2 regions of the Shewanella sp. SP1S1-7 genome follow, and region 2 is predicted to be linked to the other one. Evidence: predicted binding sites of a transcription regulator. Region 2 holds the regulator's gene; the other holds the start of a gene.
The links. The regulator LexA, encoded in region 2, represses DNA repair genes until DNA is damaged. The targets are predictions, from matches to a motif close to TACTGTATNNNNATACAGTA.
Positions count from the first base shown of each region.

Region 1: Q4Q49_RS15445 (DNA topoisomerase III) is a predicted target of LexA. The motif match lies at 11,063-11,082, and genes of this name have one in related genera.

Region 1 is NZ_JAUOEU010000020.1:76,506-92,121, reverse strand. It holds gene Q4Q49_RS15480 (molybdopterin cofactor-binding domain-containing protein) at 1-1,725, opposite strand, end outside; gene Q4Q49_RS15475 (2Fe-2S iron-sulfur cluster-binding protein) at 1,727-2,245, opposite strand; gene Q4Q49_RS15470 (nucleotidyltransferase family protein) at 2,249-2,986, opposite strand; gene Q4Q49_RS15465 (XdhC family protein) at 2,986-4,002, opposite strand; gene Q4Q49_RS15460 (methyl-accepting chemotaxis protein) at 4,390-6,129, opposite strand; gene Q4Q49_RS15455 (MBL fold metallo-hydrolase) at 6,276-6,920, opposite strand; gene Q4Q49_RS15450 (alpha/beta fold hydrolase) at 7,176-8,465, shown strand; gene Q4Q49_RS15445 (DNA topoisomerase III) at 8,936-11,050, opposite strand; gene Q4Q49_RS15440 (hypothetical protein) at 11,217-11,504, shown strand; gene purF (amidophosphoribosyltransferase) at 11,742-13,256, opposite strand; gene Q4Q49_RS15430 (CvpA family protein) at 13,314-13,802, opposite strand; gene dedD (cell division protein DedD) at 13,918-14,670, opposite strand; gene folC (bifunctional tetrahydrofolate synthase/dihydrofolate synthase) at 14,663-15,616, opposite strand, start outside.
Region 2 is NZ_JAUOEU010000004.1:175,532-191,147, reverse strand. It holds gene mtr (tryptophan permease) at 1-839, opposite strand, end outside; gene plsB (glycerol-3-phosphate 1-O-acyltransferase PlsB) at 839-3,262, opposite strand; gene lexA (transcriptional repressor LexA) at 3,423-4,043, shown strand; gene Q4Q49_RS05325 (cell division inhibitor SulA) at 4,040-4,552, shown strand; gene coxB (cytochrome c oxidase subunit II) at 4,955-6,511, shown strand; gene ctaD (cytochrome c oxidase subunit I) at 6,521-8,113, shown strand; gene Q4Q49_RS05310 (cytochrome c oxidase assembly protein) at 8,115-8,696, shown strand; gene Q4Q49_RS05305 (cytochrome c oxidase subunit 3) at 8,693-9,568, shown strand; gene Q4Q49_RS05300 (DUF2909 family protein) at 9,573-9,791, opposite strand; gene Q4Q49_RS05295 (SURF1 family protein) at 9,790-10,554, shown strand; gene Q4Q49_RS05290 (hypothetical protein) at 10,646-11,191, shown strand; gene Q4Q49_RS05285 (COX15/CtaA family protein) at 11,191-12,168, shown strand; gene cyoE (heme o synthase) at 12,183-13,088, shown strand; gene Q4Q49_RS05275 (SCO family protein) at 13,136-13,768, shown strand; gene Q4Q49_RS05270 (polysaccharide deacetylase family protein) at 13,769-14,815, opposite strand; gene Q4Q49_RS05265 (MATE family efflux transporter) at 14,838-15,616, shown strand, end outside.

The DNA.
Region 1 (15,616 bases), on a different contig from region 2:
ATCAAGATCTTCGCCATAGTTGCCGTATTTAAACTGTTGGTCGGTAAAGATCTCACGCCTTGCTTCACCTAACAGGCTACGCCACATTGCAGGGCAAGAAACCTGAGAACGATGAGCCATTTCATCGACAAAACTGCCGACACTAAAACCGTGCTGAATGTTACACACAGAGCGCATCCAACCAATACGGCTATGCGCCTGCGCTTTTACCGCTTCGTATCTTAAATTCGGCAAAGCAAAGGGCACATCCACAAAGCCTAAATCCAACTCACCGCCAGAGGGATATTCCACCCCTTCGGCAAAGGTTGAACTGATCGATGGGAATCCCGTACGGGCTAAAAGCGCGGTCGGTTTATTGTTGGCATCGAACAACGCCTGATAGGACTGGGCGCTGATAGCATGGTAGTAACCGTTTTGGATTTCATCCTCGCGGCTCCAACTCACTTTAATTGGACGCTTGAATTGCTTCGATAACAGCGCGGCTTCAACGCTAAAATCAGGTTTAGATTTACGCCCAAAACCACCACCCAATAGGGTGACATTCACTTTAATCGCATCTTCTTCCATACCCAGCGCAGCGGCCACATTTTGCTGGGTACTTTGCGGCGTTTGGGTCGATGCCCAGATTTCACAGCCCTTTTCAGTCACATGGGCGGTGGCAACGGGCGGCTCGATAGAAGAATGAATTAAATAAGGCACGGTATAAACGGCCTTTAACGTATTCGCCTCGGGCCAGTTTTTGATCTCCTCGCCAGCTTGGCGCACAACGTTACCGCTTTGTTGTACCCGCTCGACAAGCTCCTTTAAATAAAGACTTGAATCATGCTGACTATTGTCGGCCTGAGTCCAAGTGACTTTTAAGGCTTTGCGGCCTTCGAGGGCACTCCAAGTGTTTGTGGCGATAACAGCAACGCCGCCCAAAGCCTGAAACGCGGGTGCGCCCTTAGCGGCGGGCAAACGATACACATCCACTACGCCGGCCACCTTGCGCGCCGCAGTATCGTCCAAGCTTGCCACATCGCTCCCAAGCACGGGCGGGCGCATGATGCTGGCGTAGAGCATACCGTCGAGTTTGATATCGTAACCATAAATCGCGCTGCCGCTTAACATGGCATCCATATCAACGATTTGGCGTGATGCGCCAATCTGCTTGAAATCTTTAACCTCTTTAAAGGTTAACGACTCAACAGCGGGGACTGGCTGCTTTGATGCGGCTAACGCTAACTCGCCGAACTTGGCCGAGCGACCCGATTTAGCATGCAGCACTTTATGGCTAGCGGTATACACCTCGCTCACGGGTACTTTCCAGCGCGCTGCGGCGGCTTGCTCTAGCATGGTTCTTGCCATCGCCCCCATCTGACGCATACGGTCGTAATTTTCGCGAATACTGCGGCTACCGTCGGTGTTTTGGCTGGCATAGCGTTTATCGGCTAAGCCTTGAATGGGGACGATTTTATCCCAATCCGCTTCTAACTCTTCGGCTAATACTTGCAGAATACCGGTTCTGATCCCCTGTCCCATCTCGGAGCGATGGCAAGTGAGGTACACTTTGTCGTCTTCACCAATGGCAATAAACAGATTCAGCCGCGCTTCTTTATCCTGCGCCAGCGCCATAGGGCTCCAAGTTAGTCCACTCGCCCCTAATGCTAATCCGCCACCCACTGCGCCAAACAGTTTTAACACGTCGCGGCGGCTGATATTTTCTACGGCAGTAAAAGTACTCATATTAGCCCTCCTGTTTGGCATAGTTTTGCAGTGCCGCTTTAATCCGCGGGTATGTTCCGCAGCGGCAGAGATTACCCGACATGGCCGAGTTAATTTGTTCTTCAGAAGGTTTCGGATGCTGCGCCACTAACGCCGCAGCCGACATCAATTGGCCCGCCTGACAATAGCCACACTGTGGCACGTTATGTTCGGCCCAAGCATTTTTAAGCTTTTGATTATCCAGCCCTTCAATTGTTGTCAGTCGTTTTCCCTGTGCCTGCCCCAAACTGGTTAAGCAAGCGCGTACGGGTTGGCCGTCTAAATGCACAGTACAAGCACCGCATAGCCCTGCACCGCAGCCATATTTAGTGCCCGTGAGCCCTAGAATATCCCGTAGTGCCCACAGGATTGGCATTTTAGGATCGGCATCTAAGGTAAATGATTTACCGTTGATGATCAGTGTCTGGGTTGAAAGTGTCTGAGAGGAAGCGGCGGTATTCGCTTCCTTGACGACTGCTTTGGTTGATAAAACTTCTGCCATAACTCACTCCTTAAGTGCCAACCACGACGCAAGATCGGCTTGGGTATCAATATCAATTGCGGCGCGGGGTAGTGTTATAGCGACTAACGCTCCCTGCTGTGCTTGTTGTTTTAAAATAGATTTCGCCCCGCGATCACCACTCAAATGAGTGAACAAAGGCAATGTAGAGGCATTAAAAATAGCAGGTACACCTAAATCATCCAAATAATGGGCGGCAACGTCTTTACCCGTTTCATGCCATGTCAAAATCAGTTGGCGATAATCATCGGCGCTCAGAGCCACTTGGTCAGCGAGCGTTAGCAGCATGGCATCAAAGCCTTGCTCCTTGGCATAACTTGCCGCCAAACTCACAGAGGAGGCCAAACCCGTGTGCCACTGTGGATTAATTAAAACATCAAAGGGGTGGCGGGAATGAAGTTCGGCTAATAATGGCTGTAATACGTGCTGGTGAGCACCGAGTATGACTAACAAAGGCGCATATTGTGGCGAATGTGTGTCTTGGCGCCCCAAATCTAAATCTTGGCAATGAAGCTGTTGTAAACGCTCAACATGGGTGCAAATGATGGCTTGTTCGCGAGTTTCTGTAGCGCTAAGTGATGGTATAAGCTGCGCTAACTTAGCCCCCTCAAAGCGCTTACTTTCACCCGCCGCAAGTACCACGATTAACAGCCGTTTGGATGAACGTGGCGTTTGCTCTGCCAACGTTAGCTCTGCAGACTTTGGCACTGGCGGCAATGTCATCAACGCATTATCTCATCGAGATGTTTTAAGGTCGCGCCATGGAGCACGCCGTGGCACTGGGCCAAAATACTTAAGGCCACTGCGCCCGGTAACTCGCCGCCAAGGGCAAGCCCTGCGGGAGCAGAAAACACTCCAGAAAAAGATTCAGTACTCAGCCCTGCCATCCCCAGCACTTTATCCCGTCGATGAGCTGGACCAAGCAAGGCGACATAGGCAAGTGGATAAGCTTGAATGACCTTCAATGCCGCAGCATCTAAGCCCAAGTTATGGTTCATCACTACGGCACAATCCAATTGGGCGATATGATTCGCGGTTAATTCTCCCGCGGCAAGTTTCACTACATGGGCATAGGGGAAATCCGCCGCTCTGGCATAGGCAGTACGACCATCAAAAACCGTCACTTGCCAGCCTAAGGTATGGGCCATGGCGGCAATAGGCTTAGCGTCGATACCACCGCCAAAAATGCCAAGGTGGAATCTTGGTCTCAGCGGAATGATCAGCGATTCTCCCGCCTCTTGGGTGAAGACGCCTGTGCGGACAAAATCGCTGGCGGGGAACGGTGTCAACGCTTCGGGGTAGAAAGCGGCTTGATATTGGCGCGCATCCGTCCCCGCTTTGACTAATGGCAATTGATAAAAACCTGACCGACCGTGGCGAAATGCCTGTACTAGCTCAACCAAACCAAGATCATGATTCTCTTTTAAGAGTGGGATCAACATGATATCTACTATGCCGCCACAGCCGAGTCGATAGCTGGCATCGGACTCATCGCTCGCGTCATAGGTCACGCACGTGACTTGCTTTGTCTGCATGGCCTTTTGGGCATGGCGGCGGAGATCGGCTTCTAAGCAGCCGCCACTTAACATACCCACGCCTTGACCGAACTCATGAAACAACATCATGGCGCCGGGTTTGCGATAGGCCGAGCCTTGAATTTGGGTGATCACCGCAAGCACCCAAGCGTCATCCGCCAGCGGTAACCAATGCTCTAGTAAATCTTCGATTTGGTGATCCATCCGCAAGGACTCCATTGGGTTAGGGATATTTGAAAAGACTTAATGCACTTTTTACTGTCGACACTATCGAAACAAATAACCGTCGAAACTACAAACTGTCAAAACTAAAAAATCGCTGGTTAAGATCGCTGATGAATATCACAGCTATCGACGTCTATTTTGTTATCAAGGTTTGATGCGAGTTTCATTTGTCGATAAAAAAGCATCGCCAAACGCTCGGTATTAAACACTTGGGCAACCAAGTTAGCAAAGGCGTGTACGTATTGAAAGGAGTAATAGATGTCAAAAAGTGTCGAAGCAGAAAATATGTTCAGGGGAGGATTCGAAGAGGAAGGATTGACGTCCATGTCTTGAGTGGCGTTCGTTCGTAAATCAACCACATCTCATCTAAAACTGATATTCCCCCGCCTTAGTGCGCAGTATCTGGGATTGATTATCTAGGCTAATAGAGGTCGATTCTATCTGCTCGATAATCTGTGATACTTCACGGGAATTATCGCGGATCACCATCATACTCGAAGCGATTTCTTTAGAAACCAAGGACTGTTCCTCAGTTGAAGCGGCAACCTGAGTATTGATCCCATGAATCGCTTCGGTACTGTGACGAATATCCTCAAATACTGCCACGATACGTTGCAGCTCTACCCCCGCCTTTTGCATAAGCGTCGCGGCTTGAGTCACAGATGTACCCACTTGATTCGTACGACTTTGAAGGCTTGCGACAATATCGTCGATTTCCTTGGTGGAATCTTGGGTACGCTGGGCTAATGATCTAACCTCATCGGCCACCACAGCGAAACCTCGCCCTTGCTCACCGGCCCTTGCGGCTTCAATCGCGGCATTCAGTGCCAGCAAATTCGTCTGCTCTGCAATCGCCTTAATCACACTCAACACATTACTAACTTGGGTGCTTTCGTTCACTAAATGCGACATAGAGTCTTGAGTATTGGTAAACTCAGTTTCCAATACCGACATGGCTTTCAACGCTTCCGATACCGTCTGTTTACCCACAGTAACATGCGCTTCATTTTCAGCGGCGCGACTTTCAGCGTTCGACGTGCTCTCACTCACATGCACTAAGGTCGTGGTCATTTCTTCCATCGCACTGGCGCTGGCATCCAGTTCTCTCGCCACCCGATTTGAGCTTTCACGCGAAACTTGAATGGATGCCTTGGTTTGCTTCGCTAAATCAGCGACCTCTTTTGCAATACCATCCGTTGTCGATAAGGAACTGGCAAGGGAAGAGATAAACAAGTTGATTTGATTAACGATTTCGCCAATCTCTCCCTGAGTGGTGACAGAGATCCGCCGCGCAAGATTTTTAGATCGCTGAATGTCGAGCAACTCACTACAGGTCTGCACTAAGGGAGTCACAATCCGGCTCTTAACGATAATGAATCCACCAACGGCCGCAAGAATCACGATGAACAATACGAACTGAGACCAGTTTAATGCCGCATGTAAGGAGTCGAGACGACCATTAACTTCACCATCGGTACGTTTATCCAACGCCGTAAAGAACTCATCAATCGGCTGCATGATCTTGGCTTTTTCTCTATGGTATTGGTCGCTATGTAATAATTCCCTCGCCATGGTTAAGTTAGGCTCGCCTTTTATCGTGTAGGTTTGGGTGTTGGAGTCCATAAATATACCTTTGACGGCATTCATGGCTTTCACTTCGAGGGCGACTAACGCATCTGAGTTTTTTTGGGCTTGTTCGAGGTAACGAAATTCTTCATCGGAAAAACCGAGGGACTTCATTTGCTCTTTTATAGCAATTCTCGCGCCGTCTGGCTTTGGCTTATCGCCATAACTCAGCACCAAATCCCAATAAATCTGATGATATTTTTCGGGTCTGGGTTTCTCACCATTACGGATAGCCAAAATATCCATATACATTTTTTCGTATTTTTCATCACCTGTGACGGCGTAGGTACGGGCGAGACGTGTTAAGTCATCGGAACCTTGCCTTAATTCATCGGCAAGTTGATAGGACTGATATCGGATGCTGGCGGCATCATTAAAGAGATCGATTTTAGACTTCACATTGAAGCTCAGTGCCGCAGAAATCACGGCACTCGCGACTATGGTCGAAAATACCACACTCATCATGGTTTTTGTTTTCATACTTACCCCAATAGACGGAAGAACTGCTTTAAGTCTAGAAGGAAAATCAGAAAACATCGGTAAAAGTGGGACAATCAATGGAAATAATCGTTTGATTTGCGAGCGATTATCGCTCACAAATCAAACAGTTCTTAATGACATGACACTTAGAGTAAAAGTTGATCCGCGACAAAGGGATTATGCTCGCGCTCTTCACCAAAGGTCGACATAGGACCATGCCCCGGAATAAATTCGACGTCGACACCCAAGGGCCACAGTTTTTCGGTGATCGAGTGAATTAAATCATGATGATTTGATTGAGGAAAATCGGTGCGACCGATTGAACTTCTAAACAAAATATCACCTACCCACGCCAATTTAGATTGGGCAGAGAAAAGGGCAATGTGTCCCGGCGTATGCCCAGGGCAATGCAGCACTGACAAACTTTGTTCACCCACTTGCACGTTGTCGCCATCCTGCAGATATTGATCCGGTTCAAAGGCATCGCAATGGGGAAAACCGAAGTTTTGGCTTTGCTTAGGTAAGTTTTCAATCCAGAATTTATCGGCGATATGCGGGCCAATAATCGGCACATTGGCGGCTTGCGCTAAGGCTTTAGCCCCACCGACATGATCGATATGCCCATGGGTAAGAATAATTTTGTCGAGGACGAGTCCAAGTTTCGTCACTTCGTTTTGTATTCTGTCAATGTTTCCCCCAGGATCCACGACCGCAGCTCGTTTGGTTTTTTCACACCAGATCAGGCTGCAATTTTGCTGAAAAGGTGTCACTGGAATAATCTGATACTTCATAGCTTCAATCTCGTGTTATCCATAAGCGATAGATTACGCTAAGAAACTCATCATGGCTCAAATTTATAATGGAAAAATTGATCTTCACCAAAAGCTAATCAAATAATCCTAGCTTGTAGCATAAACTATTTGGTCTATACCCAAGGTAGTTGAAGATACGAGTTTCAACTAGCCTAGGTTGCTGCATCTTCAGGTTATTTGGGTATACAATCTGCCAATCACAATAACATGATCCTCTGCCATTAAGGTTGTTTGATGAAACCCGATATTATTCTCGCCGGAGTGCTGGCGAAGAAACATACTTTTACCTTGCCCCTCAACTATCAAAATCCGATTGCAGAGCAAATCCAAGTGTTTGCCAGAGAACTCTGTAGCCCAGAAAACAAAGATAAAAAGCTACCTTATATCGTGTTTTTCCAAGGCGGCCCCGGATTTGCGGCCATGCGCCCCGCCAGCAACAGCGGCTGGATCCGCCGCGCATTAAAAGAATATCGGGTGTTATTACTCGATCAACGCGGCACAGGCTTATCAACACCAATTAATTATCAAAGCCTGCAACACTTAGAGCCAGCAGCTCAAGCTGAGTATCTGAGCCATTTCAGGGCTGACAATATCATTCGTGATGCCGAGACGATTCGCGCCCAACTTTGCCCCGCCGATAAATGGGCAATTCTCGGCCAAAGTTTCGGCGGATTTTGCGTGTTGCATTATTTAAGCGCCGCCCCTCAAGGTGTTAACGAAGCCTATATCACAGGTGGCATACCGTCATTAACCCGCAGCGCCGATGATGTCTATCTTGCGACTTATCAACGCGTACTGGCGAAGAATAAACAATTTTTCCAACGCTTCCACGATGCCCAACATTTAGCCACTCGCTTAGCCAAACACTTGCTTGAAAATGAAGTGTATTTAGCCACGGGAGAACGCCTCACGGTTGAAATGTTGCAGCTGCTGGGTATTAATATCGGCATGGAGCAAGGACCTGAATCGGTTTATTATTTACTTGAGCAAGCCTTAATCAACACAGCTTCTGGGACAGTCGTTAACCCGTTATTTTTAAATCATTTCGGTCAAATGCTCGACTACAACACTAACCCGATTTTTGCCCTGCTGCATGAGGCGATCTACTGCCAGCACACAGCTTCACAATGGGCGGCGCACAGGGTAAGACAACAATTCCCCGCATTTAACTATCAGCAAGGTAAGCCTTTTTTATTTACCGGCGAGATGATTTACCCTTGGATGTTTGACCAATTCAGTCACTTAGTGCCCCTTAAAGCCGCAGCTGAAATCCTTGCCCATAAATCAAATTGGCCTGCACTGTATAATCTTGAACAACTGGCGCAAAACCGCGTCCCCGTTGCCGCGGCCATTTACAGTGAAGATATGTTTGTCGAGATGCAATACAGCCTTGAAACCGCGCAACAGGTCGGCAGGCTAAAGTATTGGCTAACATCAGAATATGAACACAACGGCATTCGCATGGATGGTGAGCACATACTGGATAAGCTCATCAGCTTAAACCGAGGCGACACCTTAAGATAAAGGTTAATTTTAAGGGCTAATTAAGTTAACGCTGACATTATAAACCTGCTCCTCATCTATTGAGTGATTTTGGCAAGTTTCAACGACCTATTTCCGTATGAGTAAACCGTTTTGGTTTACTCTTTTTTTTGCCAAAATTTAGGGCTATTTCGCGCCATTGTTATACCAATCACATTAAATATCTAATCAGTTCAGAGCCTCACAGGCATCTCAATCCAAGGCGCATTGACGCAAAAATGGTTATTCCCTTTTAAGTCAATGTAACACCGGAGTGGGATGCCTGTGTGGCTCCCAAAGGGCGGGTTTCAAAGCGCTTTATACTGCGTTCAAAGCTTTCGACAGAGCACCACTATGCCTTCAAGCCTTCGCCTTGTCTAAAGCGCGTTAAACTCCCGCTGAATGAACAGATATTTAATACGATTGGTATTAATGGCCGGAAATGCCCCTAAAACCAATGACACCCGTGCCTATCAAACCTCAGCAGCCACTTTGCGTGTTCGACTCCGAGTCCCTGAACTCGCACTCGACTTTTTCGCACTGCTACTTGTCGTTGTACTTGTTTTAGCGGTACTTGCCGTGCCAGTGCGTTTTGTCGAGCTAGAGGCTTTGCGGTAAGGCGACTTGCGATAACCAGATTTACTCCCAGCCGTTTTACGATAACCTTGACCTTGTAAACCATTAAGCGCGGTTGGTAGTTGTGCTCCTGCATTTTGGATAAGCGTGGATAAAGTGCCTAGCAGCGGTTGCATAAAGGCTTGATAGGAGGTTTCTTTATGGCAAATGCCGTTCAGGCTGGCTTCCCACAGGGCTGTCATATCCGGCGTAGTCGCACTCGCGGGCAAGCTGTTAATCAAGCCCTTACCCACGTCTGTAGAGACAATGGATTTGCCTAAGCGTTGTAAAAAACCGCGTTTGAACAGCAATTCGATGATACCTGCACGGGTGGCTTCAGTACCTAAGCCATCGGTTTCTTTGAGTATTTTACGGATCTCAGCGTCGGTGACGTAACGGCTGATCCCCGTCATAGCACCGAGTAAAGTGGCATCGGTAAAAGCTTTTGGCGGCTGGGTATTTTTTTCAAGCAATTCGCCGCGAGTACAATGCAAAGCCTGCCCTAGTTTCAGAGGGGGCAACTGGCCGATAAACTCGTCATTCTCCTCATCATCCTTACCCGCGCTTTCTTCCGTTGTGTTGCCACTGGTCTTACTGCCATTTGGCTCTTGGCGGGCAAAGAGTTGCTTCCAGCCGAGGGATTTATCCTGACGCGCCTTGGTATTAAATAAGCCGCCCTCAATTGTCACTTGCACTGTGGTTTCACTGTAACAATAGGCTGGATAAAACTGGGCTAAGTACTGGCGGGCAACATGAAGATATAACTGCCTCTCACGCTGACTCAAGCTGGATAAGTTAGCCGTCTTCTCGGTAGGAACAATGGCGTGGTGGGCATCCACTTTTTTATCATCCCATGCCTTGGATTTAAGCCGTGGTTCGGGGGCATCGGCGCCTTGCAATAACTCAGCGGCACCGCTGCTAATCGCCTTAAGAACCGACGACGCTAAGCTATGTTGCTCGACGGGCAAATAACGGCTGTCGGAGCGAGGATAGGTAATGAGCTTATGGCGTTCATACAGACTCTGGCAGGTATCGAGCACGTCCTTAGCACTCATGCCAAACCGTTTTGCTGCATCAATCTGCAGCGCGGATAAGCTGTAGGGCAAAGGCGGATTCTGTTTCTTGTCCTTAGCCACTAATTGAGTCACTAAAGCGGGTTTATCACTGATGCGACTCACCACATTTTGCGCTAACCCTCTGGCTAGTACTCGCCCTTCTTCATCCATGTATGGCTGGCAAGCTTCGCTGGGTTGCCACTTAGCACTGAAGGTTTCTTGCTTTTCGGTCGCCAAATGCGCTAGCACTTCATAGAAAGGTTTAGATTGAAAATTGGCAATCTCTTCATCACGGCGCACCACTAGCCCGAGTAAAGGCGTTTGTACACGCCCAACGGACAACACGCCTTGATAGCCGACCTTTTTACCTTGGATGGTATACGCACGCGTCATATTCATGCCGTAAAGCCAATCGGCGCGGCTACGGGCTAAGGCCGATGTGGACAAAGGAATAAACTCGCGATTACTGCGTAGCTGAGTTAACGCCCGTTTTACGGCTTGTGGGTTTAAGTCGCTGATCAGTAAACGCTGAGTTTGATGTAGTTTGTCCCCTGTCACCCCAAGATAAGCAATCACTTCATCCACCAGTAACTGCCCTTCACGGTCGGGATCGCCCGCATTAACCAGCGTATTGGCTTGTTTGACTAATCGTTTTAGCACTGTGAGTTGACTGCGGGTTGCGGCCTTAGGTTTTAGTTGCCACTTGTCCGGCACTATTGGCAAGTGCTCGAATTTCCACGACTTAAATTCGGGATTATAGGCATCGGGCTGCGCTTGTTCGAGCAAGTGACCGACACACCAAGACACGCAATCGCCATTGGCGGCTTCGATAAATCCATCGCCTTTTTTATGGGGTTTAGGCAATACATCGGCAATGGCCCGCCCTAGGCTAGGTTTTTCAGCGATATAGAGGATCATACAAACACCAAGCACTGGATATAATTACAGTATAATTTAGCCCAAACGCCCGTTGAGTGCAAATTTCTGTGACAAACCGAGCTTATATACCAAAACTCAAGTGTAAATTCAATTGCGAATAGTTCTCAACAACTACTAAGATACACTGAAATTTAGAGGAGTGGCTATGAGACAATTTGCAACAAATGCGCGGCAGACGATGACAACCAGTCCAGCATTGATATTAAGATTCAATCAGTTACTGTTATTTCATAGCCTGATGTTACTCGCGATAAGTATGCTCACCAGCACTTGGCTGGGACAAATGAAAATCATCGACATGCCTTTAGCTTGGGGATTCATGTTAGTGATACCCATTGCGGTGAGTTTATCGCTACTGCTAAAACATCAAGTCACCCGCCATAGCTTAAGCAGCTTATTCGGGGTGTGGATGCTGCTGTGGATCTGGGGATGAGCCAACTAACCTATGGCTGAAAAGATCAGTAGCCTCGCTGCTCCAACAATGGATTGAGTTCGCGGATGTCGAGAACAAACACTCATAGAAGTTTCCCCTAGCCCAATCGCGACACCTTTCCCAAGTGGCGGTTAACGCTCTATAAAAAAGCCATAAAAAAGCTAAAAAAAAGCTAAAAAAAGCTAAAAAAAAGCCAGTGACATTATCACTGGCTTTTTATCCGCCTAACGTTTCACCTTATGGGTGACAAACGTTATGCAGCTCTAAATTAGTACCGATATCTTTGTTACGATCCGCTTTAGCATCGTCATTACGCAGTTGCGTCAAGTGATCTAAATACGCTTGATCTACATCGTTAGTGATGTAATGACCATCGAAAACAGAGGTTTCGAAACGCTTAATCGCTGGATTTTCCATTCTTACCGCTTCGATTAAATCAGGTAAGTCTTGGAAAATAATGCCATCAGCACCAATTAACTTGGCGATTTCATCGGCATCACGACCGTGTGCAATAAGCTCATTCGATGTTGGCATATCAATACCGTACACGTTCGGGAAACGAATTTCCGGTGCGGCAGAGGCAAAGTACACTTTCTTAGCACCTGCTTCACGGGCCATTTCGATGATTTGCTCTGAGGTCGTACCGCGAACGATAGAGTCGTCCACCAACAGGACATTTTTGCCTTTGAACTCAGTGTTAATGGCATTCAACTTACGACGCACTGACTTCTTGCGCTCCTGTTGACCCGGCATGATGAAGGTACGGCCAATATAACGGTTTTTCACAAAACCTTGGCGGTACGGTAAGTCCATGCAACGGGCAATTTCCAGCGCGATATCGCAAGAGGTTTCAGGAATAGGAATAACCACGTCGATATCGTGATCGTACCATTCCTTCTTAATCTTCTCGCCAAGCTTAGCGCCCATGTTGACGCGACTTGCATATACAGACACTTTGTCGATCGTCGAATCTGGACGGGCAAAATAAACGAATTCGAAGATACAAGGTGCATAGCTAGGCTCGGCTGCACATTGACGGGTATACAGCTGACCGTCAATTGACACATAAATCGCTTCACCCGGTGCTACATCACGCATCACTTCAAAGCCAACTGCATCGAGTGCCACACTTTCAGAAGCCACCATGTACTCAGTGCCAGTGGCAGTTTCGTGCTTACCTAATACCAAAGGACGAATACCAAATGGGTCACGGAACGCGACTAAGCCTTGACCAATAATCATGGCAACAACCGCGTAGGCGCCACGAGCTTGTTGGTGTACGTTAGCGACCGCATCGAACACTTCTTCCGACGTCAGGGTCAAACTCGTGGTTTTTTGCAGTTCGTCGGCCAACAGGTTTAACAAGACTTCAGAATCCGAAGTGGTGTTCACGTGGCGACGTTTTTTGATCAGCCCTTCGGCTAATTCGACTGTGTTGGTTAAGTTACCGTTATGGGCTAATGAGATCCCAAATGGCGAGTTAACATAGAAAGGCTGCGCTTCAGATGCGCTTGAACTGCCCGCAGTTGGATAACGCACATGGCCAATACCAGCATTACCTTGTAGGCGTTGCATATGTTTGACTTCAAAAACGTCTTTAACCAAACCATTGGCTTTACGTAGTCTGAAAGCACCACGATCAATGGTCACAATACCTGCCGCATCCTGACCTCTGTGCTGCAACACTGTCAGTGCATCATAAATGGTCTGATTAACCGATGATTGGCCAACTATTCCGACGATACCACACATGGGTAAGCTTCCTCATTGTAAGATGTTCTATCACTTAGGATTATTTTATTTTCTTTCTTATAGTTTGGGTACAAAGCTGGAGGTGTTTTCCAAATAGTTAAAAAACCATTGAATGACAACGCCAAATTCGGGCACTAGCACAGAGTCCTTCCACCATTGGGTGTTGGGTGAACCTGTGAAAGCATCCATAAAAAACAGCAAGGCGCTCACAATTAGCGCGCCTCGAATAGCACCAAAACACAGGCCCAAGAGCCTATCAGTGCCAGATAATCCGGTTTTGACAACAAGTTGTCCGAGAATATAGTTAACTAAGGCGCCGAGTACCAAAGTGGTAATAAAGAGGATGGCAATAGAAACGCCATTACGCAGCATCTCATCGTTCATTTGAGTTAAGTGAACGGCAAGATCTTGGTAAAATTGGCTGGCAACAAAGAAAGCCGCGAACCATACCACTAAGGACATGGCTTCTTTGGCGAATCCGCGGATTAGACTGATGAGAGTCGATAATCCGATGACGAATATGATAGCGTAATCAATCCAAACCATTGAGATGGCTTTCCGACATGGGCTTTAAGACGGCGCGATTCTACCAGAGACTGAAACGATTCTCACCCCTAGAGAGGTAAATAAATCATTTTCAGTCGCGGATCTTATATCACCATTAAGATTCTAAGGGATTAAAAGGAACAATCCAGCCCTTAAGACGCGTGAGGTTTTCCACCTCAACTTGTATTTTCTTCAGCTTTGCCTCAGACACATCTGGCCCGACAAACACTTTGGTTAATACGCCATCTTTAGGATTTTCAGGGATAGTGTACGCTTTAAAACCACTCTTACGTAGCTGTGCAATCAAGGCTTTAACATTGGTTGCATTGTTAAAACTGCCGAGCTGTAAGGTAAAGCCACTTTTTAAGCTGTCACGGCTGGCAGTACTGGCTTTTGGCGTTTCTGCTTTGGGCTTTTCAGTCTTAGCGACGGTTGGCGCTTTAGTCTCAGCTTTTTTAGCGGGCTCCGTTTTTACCGTCGCCTTAGGTGGCTCTTTTTTAGGTTCTGGTTTCGCTTCCGGCTTTTTAACTTCTGCTTGCTTAACCTCTGGCTTTTTCACCTCGGGTTTAACGTCCGCCTTAACGTCTTGCTTAGCGATGGCAGCTGACTTGTCACTGTCGGCGTTATTGCCTGTCTCAGCTAAGGCAACATCAGCCCCACTCAGCGCAGCAGCATCTTCGGCCGACAAGACTTCAAACATATCATCGTCGGCTTTTTGCTGCTCAATCACAGTCGGACGCAAAGGAATTTCGGAAAACTGCTCTTCTTGGCGATCTTTCTTGCCATCCAAAATATCCGGCAAAAAAATCACTCCAAGCGCAACCAGCACCACAGTGCCGACTAAACGATTATGAAACTGGCTAGACAAAACGGACTTCCTGCATAAATTGAGACTTAAAACCTGCCACAGTGTAAAAGGAGCCAAACACAATTACCACATCATCTGGGTTAATTTGCGCTTTTAATGCCGACCATCCCTCAGCTATGCCCTCAAACTCAAATGCGCTGGCCTCAGGTGCTAAGGTTTTGCGCAGCATGGCAGAACTCGCGCCACGCTCACCATGAAGGCTCACTAAATACCAAGTGTCGACCAGAGGATGGATCACAGGCAACACGCCTGCGATATCTTTATCCTTCAACATGCCACAAAGGGCAAACACGCGTTTACCTACGACCATTGGCGCTAATTGCTGCACCAAAAAACGCGCCGCATGGGGATTATGCGCCACATCGAGTAGTACTAACGGCTGCTCACTCACCCGCTCTAATCGACCGGTTAACCGAGCCGTGCTAATGCCCTGGGCAATAATAGCGGGCGCGATATCCGGCCAACCCTGTTCAATTACGGCCAATACAGTCGCCGCATTAGGTAGCGGCAAGGTCGGTAACGCTAAATCGTGCAGTTTGAGCACTTGGCCTTGAAAGTCCCACAAACTACCATGGACTTGATAACTGAATTCGTTGCCGACGCGATACAAAATGGCGCCAACCTCATTGGCAACATCATTGACGGTATGCGGCAAGTTGGGCTCGCCAACAATCGCAGCTTTACCGTGACGGAAAATACCCGCCTTTTCACGGCCGACAAGTTCACGGGTATTCCCCAGATAACTTTCATGATCTAAATCGACCGACGTCACCACGCTGATATCGGCATCGATAATATTGGTGGCATCTAACCGTCCACCTAAACCGACTTCTAAGATGACTACATCAAGCTTAGCGGCTTTAAACAGTATCAGGCCCGCAAGCGTAGCGTATTCAAAAAAGGTCAGGGAAATCTCGGCGCGCGCCGCTTCAATTTGCTCAAAGGC
Region 2 (15,616 bases):
ATCACCTCGGACAAAGCGCCCACCAAGACCCCCATATTGCCGCCTTGACCAATAATATCGATAAACTGGCTGCGGGGAATATTGCCCATAGTCGCCACTAACCAACAGGCATAAATCACCAGCGCGATAAAGGTGCCGACGAAAATCGCCTTGATAATGGTGGTGGAATCTTTGCCGTAATACTTCACTAAGCTGGGAACGTTACCATGGTAGCCAAAGCTGGCAAGACCAAAGGGTAGCGCCGCCCACAGATAAGGTGAAAAGCTATTATTACCATCGGGTTCGAGCAACTTAGTCACATCGATTTCGATCAGTAAATTGCCAATAGCAAGGAAGAAGGTAATGATCATACCGCCGAGCATAATCGTGGTAATGCGATCCACGGCCTTAGTGCTGATCAATACAATACTCGCCAACACTATGGCAAACACCAGCCCAGCAACACTTTGCGGTAACTCAATTCCCATGCCCTGCAAGCTGTGGTTTACAATCGAACCACCGCCGCTGATATAGGCATAGGTCAAAATATACAGCACGAACGCGATAGAAACGCCGTTCACTATCCGCCAAAACTGCCCTAAGGTTTGCTTGCTTAAAGTATCGAAGCTGGCACCGGGTTCGAAATGCAAATTGGTTTCGAGCAACAATAAGCCCGACATCAACATGCAAAACCAAATGCCTAATAACATTAAAATCGAATAGCCAAACCACATACCTGCACCGACCACGGGCAGAGAAAACATCCCTGCACCTACGGTCGTGCCAGCAATAATCATGGCGCCGCCGAGCAAGGACTTACCTGCGGGCTTATGCTTAGCCGCATTCATATGATTTGCCATTAAACTGTATGCTCCGCGGTGACACTCGCCACTATCGTTTGTTTCACTGACGGACGTAATAAGCTATTGGCTTGATCTCGTATGCGATTGATATTGGACTTATCTTGGTTATCCGCTAGATAGCCCAATTCTTTGAGCTTAACGCTCAAGGTGCCGTAAAGTTTCTTATCGTAGAACTCAGGCGCAGTAATGCCATGCAAAGCGCCTAAACGCTGGGCGAGTAGATGACTCTCAGACTCAAGTTCTGAGCGCTCCATCTTAGGTCTGTTTGCTAACAGATTGAAAATAATGGCATAGCGTTGCAGGGTCTCGCTTACTGAACTGGCTAACAATAATAGTTGGCTAGTGTGCTCTGGCACGACAGCTAAGGTATCAGTCTCGACCACTAACCCTTGTTCAATGAAGAAATCCAGCACTTGATTGACATAGGCAGGTACATCTTTAATGCCCATAAAGAGTTCTGCTTTCAGTAGCGGATAAAAATCGGCAACGATTGACACCACTTGCTGACGCGGGATCTGCTCATTATGCGTTAAGCAGCTCGCAATTAATGACGGCACAATAAATAAGTGAATGATATTGTTACGATAGTAAGTCATAGACACAGCCTGACTCGCTTCGATAGACACGATTTCACCTAAAGGATCGGCACAAACAACAAACTTATTCAGCTCTAAACCTTGCTGCACTAAATGCTTACCATCACCTTCGGCAACCGAAGTATAAGTAGTGTAAGGCACTTTTTTGAGTAGGGTCAGATACAGATCAAGCTGACGCTCCAACAGACTGCGCTCTAAGGCATTTTGATCTGTGGCCAGCAACACTAAACTCGTCAAGGTCACCGAACTCGCCGCCGCCGCATCGTTGATATTTGTCATCACTCGATTCGCTAGCACGTTTACCGCTGGCGTTAACCAACTCGGTTTTTGCTCAGGATCATCGGCTACCTCATTACGCCAGTTTGGCGCACGCTCATTTAAGAAGTTTTGCAGGGTAATGGGCTCGCCAAAGTTCACATAACCTTGGCCGAAATTACCCAGTTTGCGGATCGCGCCAAACACTTGCCACACAGATTCTTTTTTCTTTTTCTTACCGCTTAATTCTTTATGGTAAGTCGCTACCTCCATCACATGGTCGTAGCCTAAATATACAGGCACTAGCGTGACTGGACGCTCGATACCGCGCAGCACGCTGTTCATCGTCATAGCGATCATGCCAGTTTTGGGCGCCAATAGACGCCCCGTACGTGAGCGGCCGCCTTCGGAGAAATATTCCACCGAATAACCTTTAGCAAACAGTTGATCTAAATATTCACGGAATACTGCGGTATACAGCTTGTTGCCATTAAAACTACGGCGGATAAAGAAGGCACCACCGCGACGGAACATAGGTCCGGCGGGCCAAAAGTTGAGGTTAATACCGGCAGCAATGTGCGGCGGAACCATGCCTTGATAGTACAAAATATACGATAACAGCAGGTAATCCATGTGGCTGCGATGACAAGGCACATAAACAATCTCGTGACCATCGTGGTGCAACTGGCGAACTTGCTCGGCGCCTTTAATGTTGATCCCGCTGTAAAGCTTGTTCCACAACCAAGTTAAAAAACGCTCAGCAATACGCACTAAACTATCTGAGTAATCTGCTGCGATTTCATCAAGGTACTCAATAGCCGTCTCGCGCGCTTGGGTCTCAGAAATCTTTTTGTTGGCCGCTTCTTCTTGAATCGCTTTACGCAGCGACTCGGATTTGAGCAACGAATGAAATAGTGCTTGGCGATTTGGCAACACAGGTCCAGTCATCACCTTACGTTGACGACGGAAATGCACCCGCGCGACCCGCGCTAACTTATGAGCGATCCCCATGTCAGTGCCGTGTTCGTCGGCCATGTATCGCAGGGATACCGCATTCGAAAATTGTACGAAGTTATGTCGACCTAAGAACAAAATCATCAAGCACTTGCGCAGCCAAGTCGGGTTTTCCCGCTCAAACACAGCCGCCTTCATAGTGTCGTCTTCTTTCCCTGGCGTCCGGCCCCAATACAGGCTCACGGGCACCAGTTGAATGTCTAATTCAGGGCGTTCCTTATGCACGGCCAACAAACGCATAAAGCATTCGAGGAAAGGCTCGTTACCGGCACGCTCGCCAAACAGCGGCTTACGCCCTTGAAGGCAGACAACCCGAGGCGCAATCACACCGTTTGCCACTAAAGGCTCATAGGGGCTCGGCAGTCCTAACTTAGCCGTAATTTCGCTCAGGGCAGCGATGTCACTCAGCGATTCCGTTTTCATCACATAAGCAAGGGGTCTGGAGGCATCCAGATTCAGATCGGCAAAGGGATCCTGAGGCACAACAATAGTGTGCACTAAGTGTTTTTGGATCCAGCGTAATGATTTCAACCAAAGAGAGTCGTGTTTAGGCATTATTCTTATGCAATTAAGTACGTTTACTAGCCCGGTAGAATACCAGACTATGGGTAATATTCGCTAATTCTCTCCAACATAGCTAAAAAGTGGTTAATACTTGCGCTGCAAATAATACTGTATATACTAACAGTAACTGTATAGAAAAACAGGAAATACCATGAGACCTTTGACGCCACGCCAAGCTGAAATTTTAGAGCTAATTAAACGAAATATTGCCGATACTGGCATGCCACCCACACGGGCAGAAATCGCGACCCGTTTAGGTTTTAAGAGCGCCAATGCGGCTGAAGAGCATCTTAAAGCGTTGGCGAAAAAGGGCTGCATTGAGATCATGCCAGGCACATCGCGGGGCATTCGTCTGACTGCGGAAGTCGAAGAAGTAACTGAAACAGGTTTACCGCTTATCGGTCAAGTAGCTGCTGGCGAACCTATTCTCGCCCAAGAACATGTTGAACAGTACTACCAAGTCGACCCAAGCATGTTCCATCCCGCCGCCGATTTTTTACTGCGGGTTAAAGGCGACAGCATGAAGAATATTGGCATTCTCGAAGGAGATTTGCTGGCAGTTCATAAAGTACAACAAGCTAGAAATGGTCAAGTGGTTGTCGCTAGAGTCGACGACGATGTCACTGTTAAACGTTTCGAAAAAAAAGGTAATGTGGTCTATCTACACGCCGAAAATGAAGACTATTCCCCGATTAAAGTGGATTTAGGCTATCAAAGTTTAACAATTGAAGGACTCGCCGTCGGTGTGATCCGTAATGGAGATTGGCTATGAACAAACTACTTGGCAATGCACCCCGCCACCCGGGCTTGTGGCTCGATGAAGTCCGTGATGCCGACTATGACTGGCACCATGCACCTATCGCCTGCATGCCAACGAAGACTCAAGGTCGCCAAGAATTAATCCATCTGAGCGCGCAACTCGCCCAGTTAAGCCAACAGGGCCGTTGGTTAGTGCTCATCAACCCGCCGAGTATTGGCTACAAACAAATGCTCGCCAATGCAGGCGTGCGTATGGATAGAGTCTTGCTGGTGCACGCGAAAGATGAAGTGGAAACCCTGTGGGCGATGGAAAAAGCCTTAACAAGTGGTACGTCCAGTGCGGTTATTACTTGGACCCAATCATTAGATGCACGCGATAATCGTCGCCTGCAAATTGTCGCTAAAAGTGCCCGCGCCATGGGCATAGTGCTAGAAGACGTAAACAGTCACTTACATGGCGACGTACGCATTGAGCAAGGTAGCCTCTTCGGCCAACAATCTTTTTTTAGCGCTGTACATTAAATATTCATTTAATTTTTTACCTTGAAAGCCGCCTCGCCTATGAATGTGAGGCTTTTTTTTGGCAATTTTTCAGACAATTAGATAAATAAGTGATCTTGATCAATATTTAAACAGCAAGTATGGTTGGTTTAGTCGGCGATGATATATCGCCGCCCGTGGCAAATAAATCGAGCCGTAATCGAGTTCAAAATGCCACTAAAAATAGAGAACAGATTTATTTCAGTCGTATGTGCCAGCGTGGCTAATACCAGCAGTAATAATACTTAATTAAAAGTAACAGCCGCCAACGCACGTTGAAGTCAAAAAAGCTTTTTTGGGAACTGAAGAGTTTGCATAGAGTTGAGACTTACTGTGTTGCTCTTCTTTGTAGTTGCTATTCGCAATTGGCAGAGGAGAAGTCTTGTGAAGCAATTGTTGTATTGTTTACTCGTGGTGTTATTCGCACCACCGTTGGCCGCCGCGGACATGCGGTTCAACATGACCCCTGGCGTAACCGAGATCAGTGGCAAGGTTTATCACTTGCACATGACCATCTTGTATATCTGCTGCGCCATTGGCCTTGTGGTCTTTGTCGTGATGATTTACGCCATGATCAACCACAGAAAATCCAAAGGCGCTGTCGCGTCCCACTTTCACGAAAGCACTAAAGTTGAAATCGCTTGGACGATTCTGCCATTTATCATTTTGATCTTAATGGCGATTCCTGCGACAAAAACCTTAATTGCGATGGAAGATCCCAGCGACGCCGATCTGACCGTTAAAGTCACGGGTTCCCAATGGAAATGGCATTACAGCTATTTCGATCAAGACATTGATTTTTACAGCATACTCGCAACCCCTAGAGCACAAATCGACGGTACCGAAACCAAGGGTGAACACTACCTATTGGAGGTCGATAAGCCGCTCGTTCTGCCGATAAATCGCAAAATCCGCTTTTTGATGACCTCTGAAGATGTCATCCATTCATGGTGGGTACCTGCTTTTGCCGTGAAGAAAGATGCCAACCCAGGATTTATCAATGAGGCTTGGACTCGCATCGACAAACCCGGTATTTACCGTGGTCAATGCGCCGAACTTTGCGGTAAAGACCATGGTTTTATGCCGATCGTAGTGCAAGCCATACCCGAAGCCGAGTTTGAAGCTTGGGTGACGGAGCAGAAACAAGCCGCAGGCGCGGCGGCAGAAGCCGCTCAAGCCGCTTTATCACAGACCCTTAGCAAAGATGATCTGATGACCCAAGGTGAGCAAGTTTACCTCGGGCACTGCGCAGCCTGCCACCAGCCCAATGGCGAGGGGTTACAAGGCGTATTCCCACACCTCAAAGGCAGTCCGATAGCAACGGGACCGCTCAGCGGCCACCTTGAAATTGTGCTCAACGGTAAAACGGGTACGGCTATGCAAGCCTTTAGTAAGCAATTGACTGCACAAGAAATTGCCGCTGTGATTACCTATGAGCGTAATGCTTGGGGCAATAATACTGGCGATGCTGTACAGGCCAAAGACGTCAACGAGCACATGAACGGTAGTGCAGGCACACAGGCACCTGCTACCGCACCAGCCAATACGACCCCAACTCCCGCACCTACAACTGAGCCCGCAGCAGTTGTCGACTCCGCAACCATAGTGGATCCGGCGAGCCTCCCCACTCTCACCCATGAGGCACTGATGGCCGAAGGTGAAACTGTCTACACCACCACTTGTGCGGCCTGCCATCAGTTGACGGGAGCTGGCATACCACCCGCCTTCCCCGCCCTCGCTGGCAGTGCTATCGCCACTGGGCCCGTCGCCAATCATCTCGATATTGTGATGCACGGCAAAACAGGCACGGCTATGCAAGCATTTGGCAAACAACTCAGCCCACAGCAACTCGCAGCAGTCATTACCTATGAGCGCAATGCTTGGGGCAACAATACCGGCGATACAGTGCAACCTGCTGATATCGCAAGCCATGGACAGTAGGGGATTATGATGAGCACAATGACTCAAGATCAAACCGCAGCCCATGATGACCATCATCATGGTGCGCCAAAGGGCATCATGCGCTGGGTGCTAACCACCAACCATAAAGACATAGGCACTTTGTATTTATGGTTCAGCTTCATTATGTTTTTAACCGGTGGCGCTATGGCCATGGTGATCCGCGCTGAACTGTTTCAGCCCGGATTACAATTGGTCGAGCCCAATTTTTTCAACCAAATGACCACAGTCCATGGGCTGATTATGGTGTTCGGCGCCGTGATGCCAGCCTTTACTGGGCTCGCCAACTGGCTGATCCCTATGATGATTGGGGCGCCCGATATGGCGCTGCCACGGATGAATAACTGGAGTTTTTGGATCTTACCCTTCGCCTTTACCATTTTGCTCAGCTCACTGTTTATGGAAGGCGGCGGGCCTAACTTTGGTTGGACCTTCTACGCGCCACTATCAACCACTTATAGCCCCGATAGCACGGCACTCTTCGTGTTCTCTATTCATATCATGGGGATAAGTTCAATTATGGGCGCAATCAACGTGATTGTGACCATAGTGAACTTACGTGCGCCCGGCATGACATGGATGAAGTTACCGCTATTTGTATGGACTTGGCTTATCACAGCATTCCTGCTGATCGCTGTGATGCCCGTCCTCGCGGGCGCTGTAACTATGGTGCTGACCGATAAGTTTTTCGGCACTAGCTTCTTCGACGCCGCGGGGGGTGGCGATCCTGTGATGTTCCAGCATATTTTCTGGTTCTTCGGCCACCCTGAGGTCTACATCATGATTTTGCCGTCCTTTGGCATTATCTCCGCCATAGTACCCGCCTTCAGCCGCAAACCATTATTTGGCTATGCATCAATGGTTTATGCCACTGCCAGTATTGCAATTCTGTCGTTCCTCGTGTGGGCGCACCACATGTTCACTACAGGCATGCCAGTGTTTGCCGAGCTGTTCTTCATGTATTGCACTATGTTGATTGCGGTGCCAACGGGGGTGAAAGTGTTTAACTGGGTCGCGACTATGTGGCGCGGTTCACTCAGCTTCGAAACCCCTATGTTGTTCGCCGTGGCCTTTATCATACTCTTCACCATTGGCGGGTTTTCGGGGTTAATGCTCGCCATTACGCCAGCCGACTTCCAATACCACGACACCTATTTTGTGGTGGCGCATTTCCATTACGTGCTCGTGACTGGGGCGATTTTCTCCATCATGGCGGCGGCCTATTACTGGCTCCCTAAGTGGACGGGGCACATGTACAACGAGCGACTGGGACAATGGCATTTCTGGTGTTCGGTGATTTCGGTCAACGTACTGTTTTTCCCGATGCACTTCCTTGGGCTAGCTGGTATGCCAAGGCGTATCCCCGATTACTCGATTCAATTTGCCGATGTTAATCAAATCGTCTCGATTGGTGGCTTCGCCTTTGGCTTATCGCAATTGATTTTCTTAGTGTTAGTCATCAAGTGCATCCGTGGCGGCGAGAAAGCCCCCGCTAAACCTTGGGAAGGTTCCGAGGGTTTAGAGTGGACATTGCCAAGCCCAGCGCCTTACCACTCCTTCACGACACCACCTGAGGTGAAATGAAATGACGAACCATCACCAGCCAGAAAAACCTAAGTCAAATCGAAAGCTTATCAGCATGCTCGTCATGGGCTGTATTAGTATGTTTGGTTTTGGGTTCGCGCTGGTGCCGCTATACGATGTGCTGTGTGAGAAGCTAGGGATTAACGGTAAAACCTCCAATACTGCCAGTAATTATCAAGCGATAACCATAGATACTAGTCGTGTTGTCACAGTGGAATTTATCTCCCAAGTGCAAACGGGTATGCCGTGGAAATTTGAGCCGCAAACCAAGCGGCTCGAAGTTCACCCCGGCGAACTGATACACACAGCATTTTTGGCACGCAATGTGTCAGACAAAGCCACGGTCGGTCAGGCGATACCTTCAATATCACCCGGCCAAGGTGCAGCATATTTTAATAAAACGGAATGTTTTTGCTTTAATCAACAGCACTTAGCGGCTTCGACCAGCGCTGAGTTGCCGCTCATTTTCTTTGTGGATCCTCAGTTACCTGAATCCATCCACACTCTGACCCTCTCTTACACCCTCTACGACATTACCGACAAGCAGTTAGCGTCTGCCATAGAGCAAGGAGCTGCAAAATGACCACAAAACATGAAAATTACTATGTTCCCGCCCAAAGTGCTTGGCCCATCATTGGCGCTATAGGATTGTTTCTAATCGCCTTGGGTGCAGGGCACTTTGTCCATCAACTAAAATCGGGCGCATCGGGTGGCGGTTATATCCTGCTAGCGGGTATCGCCGTAATCCTCTTTATGCTGGTTGGCTGGTTTAGAACCGTGATCAACGAATCTATGACTGGGCTTTATTCGCACCAAATGGATAGATCCTTTCGCCAAGGCATGAGCTGGTTTATTTTTTCAGAAGTGATGTTCTTCGGCGCATTTTTTGGTGCGTTATTTTATGCCCGTATGGTCGCAGTGCCTTGGCTCGGTGGCGCCTCCAATAATGCCATGACCCACGAAGTACTCTGGCCACAATTCGAAGCCGTTTGGCCGTTGCTCACTACGCCAGATGGCACCAAAACCGAAGCGATGCCGTGGAATGGCCTGCCGTTAATCAACACTATCGTGCTGCTGACCTCCTCAGTCACCTTACATTTTGCCCATGTCAGCCTAGAGAAAGGCAAGCGCTCGGCCATCACACTATGGCTCGGGATCACCATTCTTTTGGGTATGGGTTTCCTTGCCTTGCAGGCCGAAGAATATATGCATGCCTACCATGAAATGGGGCTCACCCTGACCTCAGGGGTTTATGGCAATACCTTCTTCCTCTTAACTGGCTTTCACGGCATGCATGTCTCGCTCGGCACTCTGTTTTTATTAGTGTTGTTTTTCAGAGTGTTGAAGGGTCACTTTAGCGCGGATAAGCATTTTGCTTTCCAAGCGGGGAGTTGGTATTGGCACTTTGTCGATGTGGTCTGGCTGTGTTTGTTTATTTTCGTCTACGTACTTTAAGGCTTTAGTAAGGCGTGGGATTGGGGCTGATTAACCCAGTCCCTAAGGCCACCAGCAGCAACAGAATAACGAGTACCGAGAAAATCACCCGGCGACCAAGATAACGGCTCATAGGCACTTTATCGTCACCTTTAACCATAATAAACAAGGCCCTACCTAGATTAAAAATGATGAACAGCAACAGCAGAACTAAGACCAATTTAAAAATGAATAGGGTATTCATGCAATATCCTTATGTTCTGCTGAATAAATTAACGGTTTTTTTACTGATCTTGACTGTGGCTGTATTCGTGATGTTGGTCAAGTTGGGTCTATGGCAATTAGCCCGCGGCGAAGAAAAAACCATGCTGTTAGCCCAAATGGAGGCAAGACAATCCTTGCTGCCATTAAGTTTTGAGCAGCTCCAACTCAAAATCGATAAGGAAGGCGTAACAGGTTATCGACTGCAAGTGCACGCCATACCCGCGAGCTCGCAAATATGGCTGCTGGATAATCAAATCTATCAGGGCCAAGTGGGCTATTTAGCCTTTCAGCCCCTGCAAGTGACTGCGGGTCAACCTTGGTTACTGGTCGAATTAGGTTTTGTCGCGGCCAGTACCCACCGTGATGAGTTGCCCCACATCAGCCCACTTAGCGGTGAATTGAATATCGAAGGTCGGCTTTATCAAAAGCAAATCAATCCCTTGAGCCAGGCTTTAATGGCAGAAACGGGGACAAGTATTCGCTTTCAGAATTTGAATATACCGGAAATGGCGCAGCTGTTAGGCCACCCTTTACTCGATGCAGTGCTGCAACCGGATGAGCTACCCGCCCTCGCCTTGCCACATCCTTGGCAGCCCTTCCCACTATCGGCGCAAAAACATTGGGGTTATGCGCTGCAGTGGTTTTCGATGGCAGCCGTGTTTGCTGGGCTCATGCTGTGGCAAGGGATTAAGTATGTAAAACGCCATAGTGCCGAAACAATCGCAAACTCAAGGAGCGAATAGGGAAATTCGTACCATACTTAGCAAGATACAAATAAAAACTAAATAAATATAAAACAATAAATTAGGGATAATTTGAATGAGAGGAGCAAGCATGAACTCCCAGAATAAATCGAAACACAAGGCATTGGGCTTATTGTTGCTGGCGTTTATCGCGCCCGTGGTGATAGCCAAGCTAGTGCTGAGCCTGAATTTATACCACGGCGGCGCCACCAATCATGGCGAGCTGATCAATCCTGAGACCAGTTATGCCAGCCTTGGGGTTGAGAATCCCAATCCCAAAGAATGGCAACTGCTATATTTACTGCCCGCCCAATGCGACGATGCTTGCCGCGAACGCCTGTATATTTTACGCCAAAGCCACACTGCTTTAGGGCCAGATCAGGCACGAGTCGAACCACTGATCCTCACCCATCCCGACAGCGATCTCAATGCTTTAAGCGCCTTTCACTTCAACACACGTCCCGCCAATGCTGGCTTAAACCATTGGCTAGATGAACAGCAGCTGATCATAGTCGATCCCTTAGGCAGCTTAGTGCTGCGCTATCCCCAAGTGCAGGGCAGAGAAGCCCATTTAGCTCAAGGCAAGGCCTTGATTGCGGATCTGCGTAAGTTGTTAAAACTGTCGAGGGTAGATTGATGCAGCTAACTTGGGTCCTACGCTTAACCTTAGTCTTTACCTTGTTGGTGATCTTAATGGGCGCTTACACTCGCCTATCGGATGCGGGGCTCGGCTGCCCAGATTGGCCGGGGTGCTACGGCCATATCAAGGTGCCCACCCAAGACCATGAAATCGCCCATGCACAAACCATCTTCCCCGATCATGATATCCACCCAGAAAAAGCTTGGCTGGAGATGATCCACAGATATATCGCCGGCGGACTTGGCTTACTGGTGTTATTCATCTTAGTGCTGTGTTTGAAAACGCCAGAAGCACCGAAAAAATTGCCGCTCATCATAGTGCTATTGATCCTCTTTCAAGCGGCACTCGGCATGTGGACAGTGACGATGAAACTCATGCCCATAGTGGTGATGTCGCATCTTATTGGTGGCTTCAGCCTGATTTCTCTGCTGTTACTACTCTATCTGCGAACCCGACCACGGCGGATCTTTAATAGCGAAACCTATGCCCGCAATCTGGCACCGCTGGCACTGGTGAGCCTATTCGTTCTTGTAGGACAGATTATGTTGGGCGCTTGGACATCATCTAATTATGCGGCGCTCGCCTGCACCGCTTTACCCATTTGCGAAGGCAATTGGGTGGATAATTTGGCAATAGCGGAAGCCTTTTCACCGTTTCAAGGCCAACACCACAGTTTCGAATTTGGGGTGCTCAATTACCCAGCCCGTATGACTATCCACATCGCCCACCGAATTGGCGCTATCGTTACCGCGAGTTTATTACTCGTGCTCGCCTATCGATTATTTGTTGGCGCTGCTGGGATGAGGGCCTTAAGCCTCTTATTGGTAGGGCTAGTGATCCTACAAGTGAGCTTAGGTATTTCTAACGTAGTGATGCATTTACCACTCGGCATTGCCGTGTCTCACAATGGCGGGGCGGCATTACTGCTGCTGACCTTAGTCGCAATCAACTATTTTTTATGGCGCAAAGCATAAGCGAGGGATCCAAGATGGCAAAACCACTCTCAATCACCAGTAGCCTACCCACGTTCAGCGTGACATGGCGCGCCTATTTTGAAATGACCAAACCTAAAGTGGTCGCACTTATGCTGCTCACTGTCTTAGTCGGCATGTGTTTGGCCGTGCCCAATGCTGTGCCCGTTCAACCTTTACTCGCTGGTATGCTGGGCATTGCCATGATGGCGGGCTCGGCGGCGGCGTTGAATCATCTGATCGATCGCCGTATCGATGGCTTAATGGCGCGCACCTACAATCGCCCGCTGCCTAAGGGACGCATTTCGGCAACCCGCGCGTTAATTTTCGCTGCCAGCTTAGGTAGCCTTGGCTTTATCGTCTTATATTCCTTAGTAAATCCACTCACGGCTTGGCTCACCTTTGCCAGCTTGATTGGTTATGCCTTGGTTTATACGGCCTATTTGAAGCGCGCGACATCACAAAACATTGTGATTGGCGGCCTTGCGGGAGCCATGCCACCCTTGCTGGGATGGACGGCAGTGACGAACGAATTTCACGGCCATGCGCTGTTGTTAGTGATCATCATCTTTACGTGGACGCCGCCACATTTTTGGGCTCTGGCCATTCACAGACGCGCCGAATATGCCAAAGTGGATATTCCCATGCTGCCCGTTACCCACGGTGTCGAGTTTACTAAAACCTGTATTCTGCTTTACACAGTATTGCTGGCAATTGCTTGCCTATTACCTGTGCTGGTTGGCATGTGTGGGCCCGTGTATTTCGTCTGCTCGAGTTTACTCAGCACCGGATTTATCTATAAAGCATGGCAACTCAAATATCGGGATCATGATGGCTTGGCGATGCAAGTGTTCCGCTTCTCTATCTATCATTTGATGTTGTTATTCATGGCATTACTTCTCGACCACTATTTGTGGAACTAGTGTATGCAACTCGTTTGTCGCGCTAACCTGTCGTTATGGAGCCAATAATGCAGAAAAGAATTTTAGTCATCGCCATATTATTGATCGGCCTTGGCGGCCTATTTGCGGTGAAATTTAATCCCCCGAAACCTATCGAGCTAGAGAGTGGTTTTTTGTTTCCTCAGGCCTATGAATTAGCGCCCTTTGAATTGGTTGATCAACATCAGCAGGCTTTTACCAACGCCAGTTTGCAGGGGAAATGGAGCTTATTCTTTATCGGTTTTACCTTTTGCCCCGACGTTTGTCCTACGACCTTAAATAAACTCGCGGCGGCTTATCCCGATCTAAACAAAATTGCGCCATTGCAGGTGGTGTTTTTATCCGTCGACCCCAAACGGGACACACCGGATAAACTCCTGACCTATGTTAATTTTTTCAATCCAGAATTTAAAGCGGTCACGGGCGAGCAGACACAAATCTTCCCGCTCACCCGCAGCTTAGGACTGACCTATGCCATGGTCGGTGAAGGGGAAAACTACCAAGTCGACCATAGTGCGGGTTATGTGTTGGTGTCGCCGCAGGGAACGCGAGTCGCAGTGTTTAAGCCTACGGCAGCGTTAGGCAAACCGCCGCAGGTGTTAAATGATGAAATGATTAGCGATTTTAGAAAAATAGTGGCGCAATACAAACCTAGCCGTTGATCACTCTTTGACCCAAGAGCCATCGTCCTTTGGCCTCACCCAAGGCTGAGAAAACCAATAGTAGCCATTGCGCGCCTTACTCGGCGCAGTGCAGTTGTAACGCGAACGACCCGCAGGTAAGGCTAAATCCGCTTGAACACTAAACTCGTTCTCACTCAACCAAGTCGGCTGTTTTGAACCTTGGCCTTGGATATAACACATCACTTGCTTAGCCGAGATATCGCTCATATCTAGGGTGACTTTAAGCTCTGGGCGCCAATGGCCGCCCTTTAACTCAGGATCACTAGGACTCTGCGCAATCACAGGCATATTTAAACTGTATAGCTTGGCCTTAAGGCTTTTTAAATCAGCATATTGTCCTGCAACAGGGAAACGCGGCAGCGCCGTTAATGGCGAATAGGGCCCAGCGGCACCCGATTGTTGCCCCAAGGCGACAAAGCCGTTCTCAGTTAACATATCCTGCAAGGCTTGATTGTACTCACCGTAGGGATAAGCCAGCATTTTGAAATTGTGACCTGTGGCATCCAAAATGGCTTTTTCTGTGTCTAAAACATTGGCCTTTACCCTCGCTAGCCACTGCGCCTGTGATTCATTTTCTAAGGCGCGGATCAAATGTTCGTGCGCCCAACTGTGGTTAGCAATATCGGCGCCTTCCTTGGATAGCGTTATCAGCTCATCCCAAGTCATCATCTCGGTAAACTTTTGTTTAATCGGCTCAATTGCCACAAACAAGGTGTAGGGAAATCCAAATTCCTTTAGGATAGGATGCGCCGTAGTGGCTATGCTGCGATAACCATCGTCGAAGGTAATCGCGACTGTTTTCGCAGGTAAATCTTGTTTTTGCTTTATCGCTTCAACTACCTGAGAAAGCGGGATCACCTTAAAGCCATCATCGGCTAGAAACTGCATTTGCTCACGAAATTGCGCGGGCGTCACGCTTGTGGCCGCCGGAGTGGTTTCTGACACATGGTGATATTGCAGAATGACCACGGCATGGGCAGAAAACGTCATTAGCCCTATGAGTGCCAACAGCACACGTTTAACCATAATGTGAACACCTCTGAAATTAATGAATACTGCTAAATCAACTTGGCTCGACCTAATGCTTAACGGCGCGAAAAATCGTCAATTTCTGGCGCTTGCCCTGCCGATGATACTCTCCAATATCACTATCCCACTTTTGGGCTTAGTCGATACGGCTGTCATAGGTCATCTGAGTGAAGCCTATTATTTAGGGGGAGTCGCTGTCGGGTCAACGATTATCACATTAATCATTTGGTTATTGGGATTTTTGCGTATGGCGACCACAGGTTTAGTCGCGCAGGCCTATGGTGCAAATGATCTTCACGCCCAGCATAAACTCTTAGTCCAAGGCGCTATGCTAGCTGTGTTATTGGGCGCTGGCGTTATCGCGCTGCAAGTCCCGATATTAAATTTAGCGCTAGGATTATCCGAAGCGAGTAGCGAAGTCGAGCGCTATTGCCGCGAGTATTTTCAGGTACGAATTTGGTCAACGCCCTTCGCCCTACTCAACTTAGTAATGCTTGGCTGGCTATTGGGACGTCAGCAACCTAAAGCCGCTATGTGGCAGCTGATATTAGCCAACCTTGCCAATATTATTCTCGATGTGGTGTTTGTCCTCGGCTTAGGCTGGGGCGTTAAAGGCGCTGCCCTCGCCTCAGTCTTTGCCGATATCACCGCTTTCTCAGTCGCACTCACTATGGTGTTACAGCAACTCAAGCGCGAAGCCGATTTTCACTTATCCCAGCTATTACCCCATGTCACTCTGACGGGTTATGGCAAATTACTGAGGCTCAACACAGATATTTTTATCCGTAGCCTCTGCCT